Regions from separate parts of the Agarivorans sp. JK6 genome, predicted to be linked through region 1. Evidence: predicted binding sites of a transcription regulator. Region 1 holds the regulator's gene; the other holds the start of a gene.
What was found. Region 1 encodes sigma-54, which starts transcription at its own class of promoters, with help from an activator protein. Its sites were predicted from a motif close to GTTGGCACGNNNNTNGNNT; they were not measured.

Region 1 (8,033 bases):
CCGGCATTTTTACCGATGGCGACTTGCGACGTATCCTTGATCAGCGCATCGACATTCACGATACCCAAATTGGCCAAGTGATGACGCAAAACCCCAAAGTAATTGACAACAATTGGCTAGCTTTTGATGCCTTAAAATTGATGAAAACCAAGTCTATTAACGGTTTGTTTGTGCTGAACAATAAAGCCGTTGTGGGTGCATTTAATATGCATACCTTATTACAAGCTGGAGTTTACTAGTGACAATTAACACGCCCTATGGCGCGGTAAGCCAAAGCAATTTTGACGCGGCAGCAAAAATTAAACTTTTAGTTTGCGATGTAGACGGGGTTTTCTCAGACGGTCGCATTTATATGGGCAATGACGGAGAAGAACTTAAAGCCTTTCATACCCACGACGGATTTGGCATTAAAGCGCTACTGAATATCGGCGTCGAAGTCGCTATCATCACCGGCCGCCAATCTAATATTGTGCAACAGCGTATGCAGGCTTTAGGAATTACTCGTATCTACCAAGGCCAACAAGACAAACTCGTCGCCTACCAGCAAATGCTTGAACAATTGTCATTAGCTTCTGAAAACGTAGCCTATATTGGCGATGATGTGGTCGACACCTCCGTAATGCGCGCCTGTGGTTTAGGTGTAGCCGTGCAAGATGCTCATCCCTTGTGTAAACAAAGTGCCAACTTTATCACCCAAACCCGTGGCGGTTTTGGTGCGGTTCGAGAGCTTTGCGATCTAATACTGCAAGCAAAAGGCGAGCTTGATAATGCTCAAGGTATGAGTGTATGAATCGCCCAACCTGGTTCTTTGCGAGCTTATTCATCTTAGCCTTGGTGCTGTGGCAGCTGAGTCCTTCGGAAACTCAGCAGCTAAGTGCTAAACGCGAAGCCAGCAAACCAAACTTTGTTGCCGAAAAGCTCTACAGCGTGAGTTTTGGCGAAGACGGCAGCCCGCGCTATCGGATCTACGCTGAGGAAATGGAGTTTTTTGAACAACTTAAGCACACAACTTTTGCTCAACCAAAGATCTTAGTGTACCCAGATCCAAGCCAACCTGTATGGCAAATTGTGGCCGATCACGCTACAGTACAGCAGCAGCAAAACGTCATTTTAAATGACAATGTAGTAATTAAAAATTTAAGCCGTGGCGAGTATGTTCGCGACTTAATAACCGAAAAATTGGAGATCGACCTGCAAACAGAAACCATGAGCAGCGATCAACCTGTTACCGTTTATGGCCCTTCATACGAACTGTATGGCGTTGGCATGGACGGTGATTTAGCCAACGAAATAGTGACTTTATTAGATGATATCGAAGCGGTTTACCACAACCCACAAGAGTAAGTTAGCACTTGCAGCTAGCTTGTTTATGCTTTCTTGGGGTTCACAAGCACTAGAAGACGACTTCAACAAACAAATTATTGTTGATGCTGACCGCCAGCAGGTCAATATCAAAGAAAACCGAGTTACCTTTTACAATAATGTTGTGGTGACTCAAGGCTCGATTAAAATGCACGCCGAAGAACTCAGTGTTATTGGTAGCGAGGAAAAAGGCAGCGAAGTAATGATCGCTAAAGGCGAACCAGCAACGTTTTATCAATTACTTGATAGCGGCAAGCCAATTGAAGCTGAGGCTAACGAAGTGCGTTACGACCTAAAAACCCAAACGCTAACACTCACTACCAATGCTCAACTCAAACAAGAAGAGAGCTTGGTAAAAGGTAAAATGATCAAATACAGCATCAACAAACAAGAAATGGTGGCACAAGGCGACGAAAACAGCCGTGTAACTACTATTTTCCTACCGCAGCAGCTTGACGAACTAACGCCCAAGGAAGACCAGCAATAATGAGTACCCTAATTGCTGAAAACCTAGCTAAAGCCTATAAGGGCCGTAAGGTCGTTAAAAACGTTAGTCTAAATGTAGAAACCGGTAAAATTGTTGGCTTGTTAGGTCCCAATGGCGCTGGCAAAACAACCACTTTTTACATGGTGGTGGGTTTGGTGCCTCGTGACCAAGGCCGAATCCTCATCGATGATGACGATATCTCTAGTACAGCGATGCACACTCGTGCACGTAAAGGCATTGGCTACCTTCCGCAAGAAGCGTCTATCTTTCGCCGCTTATCTGTGGAGAAGAACATTCTTGCCGTATTAGAGACCCGAAAAGACCTCGATAAAGAGCAACAAATTGGTGCGTTAGACGACCTTCTTGAAGAGTTTCACATTGGCCATATTCGCAAAAACCTAGGCATGAGCTTGTCAGGTGGTGAACGCCGGAGAGTTGAGATTGCTAGAGCTCTAGCCGCCGCACCTAAGTTTATTTTGCTTGACGAACCCTTCGCAGGGGTAGATCCTATTTCTGTTATCGATATTAAAAAGATCATTGAACACCTACGTGATCGCGGTCTAGGTGTACTAATTACCGACCACAATGTTCGAGAAACTCTCGATGTTTGTGAGCATGCCTATATCGTTAGCCAAGGCGAATTGATAGCCTCAGGAAAGCCAGAAGAAATTCTCGAAAACGAACATGTGAAACGAGTTTATCTCGGAGAACAATTCAAGCTATAGTTAAAGTGCAAGTTTAAAAAAAGACAATAAGAAGAAGGAACAGCGGTAGTTAATGAAAGCATCTTTGCAGTTGCGTCTTGGTCAGCAGTTAACCATGACCCCCCAGTTACAACAGGCCATTCGCTTACTCCAGCTTTCAACACTGGATTTACAGCAAGAGATTCAAGAGGCTCTGGAAAGTAACCCTCTGCTTGAGGCGGATGAGTCTCACGCCAGTGATAGTGACGCAACCGACGCTAAATCTGCCAACGAGAAGTCTACCGAGGCCGAATCCACTGCGGACATAGACAACAGTCAAATTGAAGCAGGCGATGCCATTAACCAAGAAACTGTTTCTGACGACCTTCCTGTTGACTCTACTTGGGACGATATCTACAGCGCCAGCTCTGCCCCAGCCAGCTCATCTGGCAGCGCCGTGAGCGATGACAACGATATGTTGTTTCAGGGCGAAACTGTCGACTCTTTACAAGACCACTTATTGTGGCAAATGCAACTCACTCCATTTAGTGAAGTAGACCAAGCCATTGCTTTAGCCATTATTGATGCGGTAGATGAATCGGGCTACCTCACCCAAGACTGTGAGCAGCTACTAGAAGGCTTACGTTCAAGCGATAACAATGACTTAGATGTAGAGCTAGATGAAGTAGAAGCAGTACTTAAACGCATCCAACATTTCGACCCCGTTGGTATAGCAGCGCGCTCGCTGCAAGAGTGTTTACTAATCCAATTAAGCCGTTTTGCCGAAGACACACCTTGGCTAAATGAAGCCAAAGATGTAGTTTCAAATCACATAGATGTATTAGCTAATCGCGATTTTCGTCTATTAGCCCGCAAAACCAAACTTAAAGAAGACCAGCTACGCGAAGTCATGCGTTTGATTCATACGCTTGAACCTCGGCCTGGTAACGCGGTTGAGCCTAATCAAGCCCAGTATGTTATCCCGGATGTATCGGTTGTAAAACGCCAAGGTCGCTGGGTTGTAGAACTCAATCCAGATGCAATGCCTAAGTTGCGTGTTAACTCCCACTATGCATCTTTAAGTAAAACCTCTACCAACGCTAACGATACCCAGTTTATTCGTAGCCACTTACAAGAAGCCAAGTGGTTTATTAAAAGTATCGAGAGCCGCAACGAAACCCTATTAAAAGTATCCAACTGCATTGTTCATCATCAACAGGCGTTTTTTGAGTATGGCGAAGAAGCCATGAAGCCAATGGTACTGAACGATGTTGCAGAAGCTGTAGAAATGCATGAATCCACCATTTCCCGGGTAACCACCCAAAAATTCATGCATACACCTCGCGGCATCTTCGAGCTTAAGTATTTCTTTTCTAGCCATGTGGCTACCGATGGCGGGGGTGAGTGCTCATCAACCGCTATTCGTGCATTAATCAAGAAACTGGTAGCTGCCGAAAATACCAGTAAACCACTCAGCGACAGCAAAATTGCTGATATTTTGGCAGATCAGGGGATCAAGGTGGCAAGACGTACGATTGCTAAATATCGTGAGTCTTTAGCAATTCCACCTTCTAACCAACGTAAGAGCCTTATCTAAGGCCACTAAAAGGGGAAGATATCTATGCAAATTAACCTTACTGGACACCACGTAGAAATAACTGAATCTTTGAAAGAATATGTCCACACCAAGTTTGCCAAACTCACCCGACGATTCGATCAGATCAATAACGTTCACGTCATCCTCAACGTAGAAAAACTGAACCAAATTGCTGAAGCCACATTACATTTAAACGGCGGCGAAGTATTTGCAACCTCTGAGCATTCTGACATGTATGCCGCCATCGACAGTCTGATTGATAAACTTGATCGCCAAGTCATCAAACATAAAGAAAAACTTAACAAACGTTAGCCACCCCCATGCAACTAAATAAAGTACTTAGCTTGGACTGCACCCAAAGTGCAGTTCAATGCTCTTCAAAAAAACGCGCCCTAGAAATAGTAAGCGAACTGGCCGCCAAGCAGCTTGATACCACTACTCAATGCATTTTTGAAAGCTTGTTAAATCGAGAAAAAATGGGCAGTACAGGTATTGGCCAAGGCATCGCTATTCCTCATGGCCGTATCGACAATCAGCATCAAGCCACAGCGGTTTTCTTGCGTTGCGATCCCCCTATTTCCTTCGATGCTATAGATAACAAGCCGGTAGACTTGGTATTTGCATTACTAGTACCCGAAGATCAATGTAAGCAACATCTTAATACTCTAGCTCAAGTAGCTGAAAAACTTAACGATAAGCAAATATGTAAACAACTTCGTTGTGCACAAAGTGATGACGAATTGTACGACATCATGGTAGCCTAATACTCTAATCAGCCTTAGGGATTATCATGGAACTGATCATCGTTAGTGGGCGCTCGGGTTCAGGTAAAACCGTCGCCTTAAGAGTATTGGAAGATCTCGGCTACTATTGCGTCGACAACTTGCCGGTTGTGCTTTGGCAATCACTTATCGACAACTTAAAAAAAACCTATTCTAAAGTAGCCATTAGCATTGATATTCGAAATCTTCCCGATGAGCTATCACCGGTAGGACAGCTAATACGAGATGCAGGACCAGACATTAATCTATTAAGCATTTTTTTAGATGCTAAAGATGAAGCGCTGATCCGTCGCTACAGCGAAACACGCAGGGTACACCCGCTTAGCCAAAGTAATTTATCTTTAGCAGAAGCGATTGAATCAGAAACCGAGCTATTAGCTCCCATTTCTAGAAATGCCGATTTGCGTATCGATACTTCCCGTTTATCGGTACACGAGCTAAGCGGCTTGATTCGCTCACGCGTTACTGGTGACCAACAACAACAGCTAATTTTGGTGTTCGAATCCTTTGGATTTAAAAATGGCGTGCCTAACGATGCCGACTACATGTTTGATGCGCGTTTTTTACCTAACCCACATTGGCAAGAGGAGCTGCGCCCACTTACCGGCTTAGATAAAGCCGTGCAAGAATACTTGGCTGCGCAGCCTTTAGTTAGCCAATATATCGAACAAATTAGCCAGTTATTGCAATCTTGGTTACCGCATTTAGAAGCTAACAACCGTGCCTATTTAACCATTGCGATTGGCTGTACTGGCGGACAACACCGCTCGGTGTATGTGGCCGAGCAACTTGCTAGCCTCTTTAGCGCTCATCGAAAAGTACAACGACGCCACCGAACTTTGGAACATCGCCTTGAAGCTCACTAGACAAGTAGTAGTAAAAAACAAATTAGGCCTGCACGCACGTCCTGCCACCAAGTTGGTTGAGCTGGCACAGCAATTTGACGCTGAGCTGAGTATTATAGATGGTGAGAAAACGGCTTCTGCTGCCAGCGTTATGGGTTTACTGGTGCTAGCCAGCGCGCAAGGAAGTACGCTAACCATAGTATCTGAAGGTGCAGACGCAGAAGCCGCTCTAGATGCGGTTCAAGCCCTAGTAGAAGCTAACTTCAACGAAGAATAAATCTATACGCAATAAAGCCAAGCTACTATTAGCAAGCAGCACATAACAAAATAACAATAGGGATCGCTTATGCCAGAAGAGATGGAGTTAAACCCTAATCAGCACAAACGCTTACAGGAGCTAAATCAAGCCCTCGACAGTGGTATGTTCGTGCATGTTAGGCGCATGCTTCATCAAATGCCTCCCTGTGACGTAGCACTATTACTAGAATCTAGCCCACCAGCAGGGCGTAAAGTATTATGGCAACTTACCGACCCCGAGCAACATGGTGAAATTCTCGAAGAGCTAAACGAAGATGTAATGGAAGGGGTACTTCAGTTAATGGCACCAGAAACACTGGCCGCCGCAACTGAAGGCATGGACACCGACGACATCGCTTATGTACTAAGAAGTCTGCCCGACAGCGTGTACCAAGAAGTTCTTGAGCAAATGGATGGTCAAGACAGGCACCGTGTAGAAGCGGCTCTAGCTTACCCTGAAGATACTGCTGGCAGTATCATGAATACCGATACCATTACCTTGCGAGCCGACGTAAGTATCGATGTGGTATTGCGCTACTTACGTTTACGTGGCGAACTGCCAGAGGCTACCGACGCCCTGTACGTAGTTGACGAAGATGACTTGCTACTGGGCGATATTCCTTTATCTACTCTGCTTACAGTAAGCCCCAACGTTAATGTTCGAGAAGTAATGGATGGGAACGCAGAGACCATCCATGTATCTATGGATGAAAACGACGTAGCAGCATTATTTGAACGCCATGACTGGATTTCGGCTCCGGTAGTTGATGAACAAGGCAAACTGCTAGGTCGGATCACCATTGATGATGTGGTCGATATTATTCGCGAAAATGCTGAACACAGCATGATGGGTATGGCGGGCATGGACGATGATGAAGATACCTTTGCCCCAGTAGTTAAAAGTACCCAACGCCGCACCTTTTGGTTAGCAGTAAACCTGTGCGCTGCCTTAGTCGCGGCCTCCATCAGCAATATGTTTGAATCTACCCTAGAGCAGTTAGCCACCTTGGCCATTTTAATGACTATTGTACCCAGCATGGGAGGAATCGCAGGCAATCAGACCCTTGCTTTGGTTATTCGTGGTTTAGCCGTAGGTCATATTGGTGAAGGTAATTCACGTTGGTTAATAGGCAAAGAAGCTGCGATTGGCATGCTAAATGGGATTATCTGGGCAACTGTCATTGCCTTGGTCGTTACTCTATGGAAAGGCGATTGGACCTTAGGGATTATTATTGCTGGCGCGATGTTTATTAACATGTCACTGGCCGGTTTGGCCGGCGTAACTATTCCGCTGTTAATGAAGAAATTTAAAATTGACCCAGCACTAGCAGGCGGTATGGCATTAACCACCGTGACAGATGTAATGGGGCTATTTTCTTTCTTAGGGATGGCCACCTTAGTGCTGGCCTAAACGACAGAGTTATCTGGTCAAGGGCTCTTAACCTGTTCAAACAACAAGGTTAAGAGCTGAGAATTAACGCCTAGCTACCTGCTACTTTCATCGATGAAATCAGCACAGAGCCCGACTGTATTGCGCTTTCTTTATCAAAGTCGTCAGCGATCGCTACAATATTAGCAAACATCTCTTGTAGGGTGCTGGCCACAGTAATTTCATGCACGGGGAAAGCAATCTCACCGTTTTCGACCCAGTAACCTGCTGCGCCACGTGAATAATCACCGGTTACGGTATTTACCCCTTGGCCCATCATCTCTGTAACTAGCAAGCCAGTGCCCATTTGCTTAAGTAACTCTGCGCGACTTATGCCACTGTGCTTAACCTTCCAGTTATGAATACCACCAGCATGGCCGGTACTTTGCATTCCCAGCTTACGCGCCGAATAACTGGTAAGTAAGTAAGTTTCTAACTTACCGTCAGCAATAATGTGTTTCGCGGTTGGTGCAACGCCTTCACTATCAAATGGCGTGCTCGACAAGCCTTTTTTAATAAATGGGTCTTCATAAATCGACAACCAACTAGGG
Region 2 (8,033 bases), 1.3 Mb from region 1:
ATAAGCACTTTATCAATGCCTTCTTTTTCAGCTTGCTCTTTAACTGGGTAAGAACCCGGTACAGCGATAGCTTGAACACCAGGTGCTACTTTTTTGCCTTTAGACACTTCTGCAATAGCGCGGAAGTCTTCAATACGGCCATTGGTACATGAACCAACAAATACCACGTCTACTGGGAAGTCGGTCATTTTCTTGCCTGCTTCTAGGCCCATGTAGTTTAGGGCGCTTTTAGCAGCTAATGATTTAATTGAGTCTTCAATCTTGGCTGGGTCAGGAATAGGCTGGTCTACAGGCAGTACTTGCTCTGGTGAAGTGCCCCAAGTAACTTGAGGTGCAATGTCTGCTGCGTCTAATTCAACTACAGCGTCGTACTCGGCGCCTTCGTCGGTGGTTAGAGACTTCCAGTATTCTAAAGCTTGTTCCCAATGTTCGCCTTTAGGTGCAAACTCTTTGCCTTCTAAGAAATCGAAGGTTTTTTGGTCTGGTGCAATAAGACCAGCACGCGCACCGCCTTCAATCGCCATGTTACATACGGTCATACGACCTTCCATGCTTAAGGCTTCAATTGCACTACCGGCAAATTCAATCACGTAACCGGTGCCGCCAGCAGTACCGATTTTACCAATGATGGCGAGTACGATGTCTTTAGCAGTTGCAAACTGAGTTAGCTCGCCGTCTACTTTGACCAACATGGTTTTAGATTTTTTCTGTTGGATGGTCTGAGTTGCCATAATATGTTCAACTTCAGAGGTACCAATACCAAACGCAAGGGCACCAAATGCACCGTGTGTAGCAGTGTGGCTATCACCACAACAAACCACCATACCTGGGTGAACAAAACCATGCTCAGGTACAACAATGTGAATTACACCGTTATTGGCATTGTTCATATCGTATAAGTTGATGCTGTTGTCGGCACAGTTTTGCGCCATAACTTCAATTTGTTTTTTGCCGATTGGGTCTGGCAAAGAAGCGCGGTCGGCGGCTTTAGTAGGAACACAGTGGTCCATAGTGGCCAAAATGCTGTGTGGATTGCGAACCGGGCGGTTAGCCATACGCAGACCTTCAAAGGCTTGCGGGCTTGTTACTTCGTGCATGAGGTGACGGTCAACAAAAAGGATAGATGCGCTACCTTTTGGTTCGTGGACTACATGCGCGTCCCAGATCTTTTCGTACATTGTTTTTTTCATGGCTTCCTTTACACCCTGTCTGTTGCTCTCACTCGCGCTATTCTTATTTATTTAGTCAAGCTTTAAGCGAATACTACTAACTTAAACTGTTTCTTTTATCTGTCTGCTAATTGTGTTTTTTAAGCGAATTATTCTGCAAAAATAACCACAATAAAGACCCGACATCATAAAACAACATCACAGGTGCAGCAAGGGGCACGCGCCAATGAATGTGTATATGACGGCGAACGTGCTGTTTTGCCAAATGAAAGCGCTGTCAGTCATAAAATTCGCAAATAATCATGCTTTGTTAGTGAAAACTTAAGTAGCTTTTGTTTTCATCACTTCAAATAGTTGAACGAGGTGTTTGCGCGCAGTTTGCGATAGGTAAATACCATGGAGGTTGAATGAAAGGTTTTAAACTAGGTTTATTGAGTGCGGCTCTTGTTATGGCGGGTGGTTCGGCGGACTTGTCGGCAGCGATGATCAAAACGCCTCTTTACATGAATTATGCCGATAGCGGTGTAAATGTTGAGCAGCGCTTAAAATTTGCAGGAAAAAGTAAATATAAAATTACTGTTCCGCTAGAGAAGGGGACTTACAAAGTTCAGATCTCTGACGAAGGCTTGCAGTGTGGCTTGCGTTTTGGTCCTGCTGAAGAAAGTAAACTTCGTTTTTCAAAACCTCACGACTTGAGTAATTGTGCTGAAGAACAGTATTACGAGTTGAAAATATTGTTTGCGGGTAACTACGAGTTAATTTTAGATAACTCAGATGCAGACAAACCTACCTTACAAGTTTCACGCAAAGCACAAGCTTCAACCTTTAAACGTAAACCGCCAGCGGTTGATTGTATTGCATGGGATGGGCAGCCGGTTACTGTTGACGTAAGCTCCACCTTTAAAAATGGTCAAACCGTTAAAGACTTTTATTCTGGCGAAACCCAGAAAGTGGCTAATGGTAAAGTTACCATGCAGCCAGACCCTGCTAGCGGCGGTATCTTGTTGCTGGAGGCTGCAGACGCCAAAGCCAGTGAGTTTTCATGGGATAACGCGAGCGTTTACTTCATCATGACTGACCGTTTTAACAATGGAGACACCAGTAATGATTATCCGCTGAATCGTAAGGCAGATGGTAAACAGGAAATTGGTACCTTCCAAGGTGGTGACTTTAGCGGTATTACCGCTAAATTGGATTACATCAAAGACTTAGGCATGAACGCTATTTGGGTTACGCCTATTGTTGAGCAAATTCATGGTTTCGTGGGTGGCGGCGATAAAGGCAGCTTCCCATTCTATGGTTACCATGGCTACTGGGCTTTAGATTTTACTAAAATCGATCCAAACCTAGGCAGTGAAGAAGATTTTGGTCGCTTTGTTGACGAAGCTCATAAACGCGGCATTCGAGTGCTGGTTGATGTGGTAGTTAACCACGTGGGTTATCCAACCATGGATGACATGCAAACCTTCGGCATTAACGCAATGGCGCCTGGTGCTCCTGTTCCAGAAAAGTGGGCCGATTGGCAGCCTGATTTTGATAAAGGACATAACTGGCACCGCTATAACAACTTTATTCGTTGGAGCTCTAGCGAGTGGGTAGATAACTGGTGGGGACCTGATTGGGTTCGCAGTGGCATGGCAGGTTACACCGCACCTGGTGGTGATGATATCACCATGAACCTAGCAGGTTTACCTGACTTATTGACTGAGAGCACTAAACACGTAGGTTTGCCGCCGATTCTTAAAAACAAAAAAGATACCAAAGCAGTAGAGCGTGAAGGCTACACGGTGCTGGATTACTTAGTTGAATGGCATACTAACTGGGTACGTGATTACGGTATTGATGGCTTTAGGGCTGATACTGTTAAGCATGTAGAGCCTGAAGTGTGGGCTAAGTTAAAAGATGCAGCTACCGACGCTTTAGCTGAATGGAAGAGTAAAAACCCAGAGAAAGCCATTGATGACAAACCATTTTGGATGGTGGGTGAAGTATGGCACCACGGCGCTTACCGCGACTTTTACTTCGACAACGGGATGGATAGCCTAATTAACTTTGAGTACGCTGGTGAAAGTGCAGCACTTAAAGGATCGCAGTGTTTGGCGCAAAATGAAAAAATGTATGCAAGCTACGCCAAAGATATAAACAGCGATCCAACCTTTAACTTACTTACTTACATTAGTTCGCACGATACCAAGTTGTTCTACTCAAACTATGAAGACTTACCGCTACAAGCGGGTGCCGGTACCGCATTACTCATGATGCCTGGTGGCGTGCAATTGTATTATGGTGATGAGAGCGGCAGACCGCGTGGGCCACAATCGGATGCCTTCGACTCTCCAACTCGTTCGTTTATGAACTGGGAGCAAATTGCTAAAGAAGCAGATCGCCAAGCGCTAGTAAAACACTGGCAAACGGTGGGTCAGTTCCGAGACCGCCATGTTGCCATTGGTGCAGGTGAACATAACAAGATAAGCGATCAACCTTACGCTTTTAGTCGCACCAAAGGTGACGACAAAGTGGTTGTGGTATTTGCTGGCATAAAGCAATAACAACAAGAAATAAGCGGTAATAGCAAAGCGACAGTGTAAATCTATGCTGTCGCTTTTTTTTATTTGCTTTAAACCTGGCTGCGCTTCATCTTTAGCGCGACTAAGCCCAATAGCACCAGCCAAATGCTCCTTGGTTCAGGTACTTGGCTAGCTAGTAGACTTTCTCCGTTAACGATAATCTCCCTAAAGGCGAATGCCTCAGTCCCACCATTTTGATTTGCGTTAAAGTACAAGCTTAGTATTGAACCACTGCCTATTAGGCTCTGGCTAAGTTGCTGGAATTGGTTGTTTAGCACCTGACCGTTTATAGATAGGGGGTCGTTTAGTAGGTATTGGTTCCCGTTGGCCATGGTGTAGCTCTGGTTGGCTTGTTCATCAACAGCACTAGCAAACAGTATTTGAATGGGGGAAGCATCAATTGCATAGCTAAAGCTAAAGTGATCAGATGATTCAAAATCACCCATAGCAGCCATGGAAATAGAAATTGAACTTAAGGAAAAACCACTAATATCAAACTGCCAAGTTGCTTGCGTATCACCGCTTGGGTTGTTTGGATTTAGCGTATCACTTACGCCAAAAAAGCTTTCTTGGTCAGTTTGTGAATCAACAATACCAAGGCTATCACTTGGGTTACTTAAGCTTGAATCAATCAAGCTATTTGGAATGCTGGCACTTGGAACTGCTTGGTATTTATCGAAGCCGTCCTGATCACTAACAAATTGTTGGCTAAATGGGTTTTGATAATCGACTACATTAAGGCTACTACTGTTTAGCATATCGTAGGCGATGATAGTTGCTTGAACAGGCGCGGTGAGTAGCAACAAGCTTACAGAGATTATATTTCTAGTGATTAGCATTAGGCATTCCTTTGTAAAGTGAACACCCTGTAAATCAATAATTGCGCCAAGATGTAAAAGTTATAAAAATCAGTACTTAAGAAAGCGTGGGCTGGTAAATCAAGGAATTATGTAAACATTAATGACACTTTTGTTACCAATAGCAGGGTGCTGTACTTATCACATTAATTAATGTTTTTGTAAATAAACTCCCTTGTAGCTTGAGTGGATGGTTTTTCATTTTGATATTAGCCACTTACAAAGACTCAGTTATTGCTGTAAAAAATTCTGACCAGCAGACTTTTTATTAAGTGGCGAAAAATTGAACTTTATCTCCTAAGGCTCCGTTCTAAATAGCAGAGAATGGGGGAATTGTTATGAAACAAGTAATCGCAGCTATGTTGTTATCCATTAGTGGCGTTGCTATGTCTTATCCTTTAGACAGCGACTATTGGGCACACCGGAGTGTGTTGTTTTTTGCGCCACAACAAGACCACGCAGTTGAACAATTTCTAGCAGATGAAATGCGTTATCGTTGTCAGATCCAAGAACGAGATCTTGTTGTTGTGGTGATGACACCACAACAAGCTTTAGGCAAAACTGGCCCAGTAGCAAGCCATGGGGTCTCTTATTTGCGTGATAAATATAAGGTAGAAGATAACAAGCACATAGCAGTGTTAATTGGTAAAGATGGCCACGAAAAACACCGCTGGGGCGCGACTACCAATTGGCAGGAAGTATTTGAAATTATTGATGCAATGCCGATGCGCAAACAAGAAATGCTAAATAATGCTAGTGTGTGCTCTGCATAAAAAAAGAACCAAGCAGAAAACCTGCTTGGCTTTAAAGAAGGAAAGCTAAGTATTTACGAAATGTTTAAAATTTGTATTTAACACCAACACGGGTTTTAAGTTGGCGTTGGTCAGTTTTAGAGCTAACGCTTGAGTTCCAAAACTCTACGTATGGACGCCATTTTTCAATTTGGTAACCGATGAAGATACCAGCGTCCCAGTTGTCATCACCATTGTTGAATTGTGGATCCTTTGCTTTACCGGCAATTGCGTCCCACTCATAGGTATGACTCTTCCAGTAGTTTGCTTCATAGTCCAACTTAAGGTTTGGCATGCTCTTCACTTTATAGCCACCAGTTAAAGTGATTTTAGATTTGTACCAAGTTTCCCCATTTTCCTTACCATCGGCATACTGGCGAATTTCGTAGCGGTAGCGCAATGCTGTTTTTAAACCGAAATCTGAGGTATAACCTACACGAAACTGCGGTTTATAAGTTACGCGCTCATCGCCAAAGGTAATTGGCATACCAGGTTGGACATACCACTTTTTGTTCAACTTGTGTTTGTAGCTTAAGTCAAACTCTGAGTCACCACGTTGTAAGTTTTCTAGAAAACCGCCGTATTCGCCGTCTTCATTCTTACCGCTAAAGAACTTCATCTCAACGCTGTAGTTCCATTGACCAGCATCGCTTACTTTAGTTGAATCACCGATTTTAATTCGGTAGGCGTGAGCTTCTGTTTCGTGTTTGTATTCACTACGAAAATCTAATTGACCCGCAGCTACAGGTGCTGCGATTAAAAGTGCACCAATTGCAATTGAAAGGCTTTTCATTTTTGTCATGATAAATTCCATTTCCAGTTAAGGCCCATTAACAGGCCTAGTTTTTATTTAGGGAGTTAGGGTAGTTGTTATTGTTTTCGGTATAACAGTTCTATATCTCGTTCAGCCCAAATTTCGGCGAGATTCTTTTTAACAGTAAACTGAGAAAAATCACCCGATTTTGAGAGAGCCAATAAGGTTTGGTCACTCATGCCTAGGGCCGCTTTACGATAAATTGGCATCATGCGCATTACTCGCGGAGTTTTTTTATGCGGGTAAGGCCAGTCTTCTGCTTTGTCTTGATATTGAGCTAACAGCTCGATACCTTTTTTTAATGAACCACCTTTAGGAGATTCATAATTCCATAGGTCTATGCCAATTTTTTCGCCCACTTGAGCAACACCAGATAAAGCATCTAAATTAAAGTAGCTGTAATGGTAAGAGCGAGTGCGCGCTAATTCATGTGGTTGAGTGCCGTCGGCTCTAAACTGACTGTCTATGCGCATTTTGCCTTTCTCTACCGCGTTCATGGCAATTGATTCTTTGCCTAAAAAGTAGGAGATGCCTGCAATTTGCAAGTCATACCAAGAACCATGGTTGTTTTCAGCATAGGCTTCGCCTTTAGGGCCTCCACCCAATTCGCTGGTGAGCAACCAATCTAAGTATTCGCCATACCATTGTTTAATGCCGTTCTCGTCTGCTTCTGTCCAAGCGGGAGACTGAGACACCATCGCAATTGCGTCTAACATTCTGTCTGCAAACGAACGTGAATCAATAATTCCTCCGCGGCGTCCTTCAGCTCGGCCTGGCACACCTTGGGCATAGTTCATGTTTGGGTTCATTCGTGTTTCAGGGTTTAAAAACCAAGTACGAATATAATCTATAGCCGTTTCTGCATATTGCTCGTCTTGACTAAAATAGTAGGCTATAGCTAAGGCTCTGACTGAGCGGGTAAACTTACCTAAGCGTTTAGAATCCGTTTCGCTAGTTTTTGATGCTGGATTTACCTTGCCATCAATACGATTCCAAGGAAGGCCATCAGCTTTATTTTTGTCAGGCCACCAATAAGGACTAATGCTTAAATAGTCGTTTTTGTTACCGCTAGGAGGAGTCATCCCTTTATCGGTCACCGAAAATCGACCGGCTTTGGTGGCGTATTTTGCTTCTTCTAACAAACGCTCATAGCTTTGAGTCATGGTTGCTGGAGCATTCTCAGAATGCAGCAATACTCGGTTGTTTTTTAATACTTCTTCTTTCACAAATACAAATTCGGCTGCAATAGCGCTTGAGCTGGTTGCGATACAAATTGCAAAAGCTAAAGGTTTATAACTTGTCATCATTAGTCCTTAGAGGTGACTTCGCTACTAGTATTAATGTAATACAAATATGCTATTGGGATTTTGGATTTGTATCTGTGAACCCGATCAGATTATTAAATATTTTTGTATGATTAAAAGAAAAAGGTTAAAAACTGTGGGCTAGATGAGGTTTAGCGTAAAGAAATGTGAGCTTAAACAGCTAATCAACCTTGTTTAAGGGAGAATTGAAACAACAAATTGGTGTTTAGCGCAAAGTAGAAACTTAGCTGAAAAAACACTTTATCGTAAGATTATAAGTTATTGAATAATTTGTTTATTGGATTGGAATAAGAGTAAAAGCTATTAAAGGCATGGATATAAGTGACTGATTTTCGTAATGCTTATCAAGGCTAAATCTTGTTGATGGCTAAAACTAAAAACGGTTTTGTATGGATTAATTAATAGTGTTGATTAGATAATGACAAAGGCTTTGTAAGCCTAAAAGTAGACTCTGTTTCTCTATTTTGTACTACATATCAAAGGGCTGTCGAAGCAACAACCCATAAAAAT

Region 2: a site for sigma-54 is predicted at 4,608-4,626, ahead of OV592_RS12600 (PEP-CTERM sorting domain-containing protein). Genes of this name have one in related genera too.

What each region holds. Positions count from the first base shown of each region.
Region 1 covers NZ_CP113525.1:3,981,571-3,989,603, forward strand. The annotation lists gene OV592_RS18325 (KpsF/GutQ family sugar-phosphate isomerase) at 1-239, shown strand, start outside; gene kdsC (3-deoxy-manno-octulosonate-8-phosphatase KdsC) at 239-790, shown strand; gene lptC (LPS export ABC transporter periplasmic protein LptC) at 787-1,344, shown strand; gene lptA (lipopolysaccharide transport periplasmic protein LptA) at 1,370-1,849, shown strand; gene lptB (LPS export ABC transporter ATP-binding protein) at 1,849-2,574, shown strand; gene OV592_RS18350 (RNA polymerase factor sigma-54) at 2,627-4,129, shown strand; gene hpf (ribosome hibernation promoting factor) at 4,154-4,441, shown strand; gene ptsN (PTS IIA-like nitrogen regulatory protein PtsN) at 4,450-4,893, shown strand; gene rapZ (RNase adapter RapZ) at 4,920-5,777, shown strand; gene OV592_RS18370 (HPr family phosphocarrier protein) at 5,764-6,033, shown strand; gene mgtE (magnesium transporter) at 6,103-7,464, shown strand; gene pmbA (metalloprotease PmbA) at 7,535-8,033, opposite strand, start outside.
Region 2 covers NZ_CP113525.1:2,693,788-2,701,820, reverse strand. The annotation lists gene leuC (3-isopropylmalate dehydratase large subunit) at 1-1,190, opposite strand, end outside; gene OV592_RS12605 (alpha-amylase) at 1,577-3,718, shown strand; gene OV592_RS12600 (PEP-CTERM sorting domain-containing protein) at 3,787-4,575, opposite strand; gene OV592_RS12595 (DUF4174 domain-containing protein) at 4,932-5,366, shown strand; gene OV592_RS12590 (oligogalacturonate-specific porin KdgM family protein) at 5,431-6,186, opposite strand; gene OV592_RS12585 (alginate lyase family protein) at 6,255-7,505, opposite strand.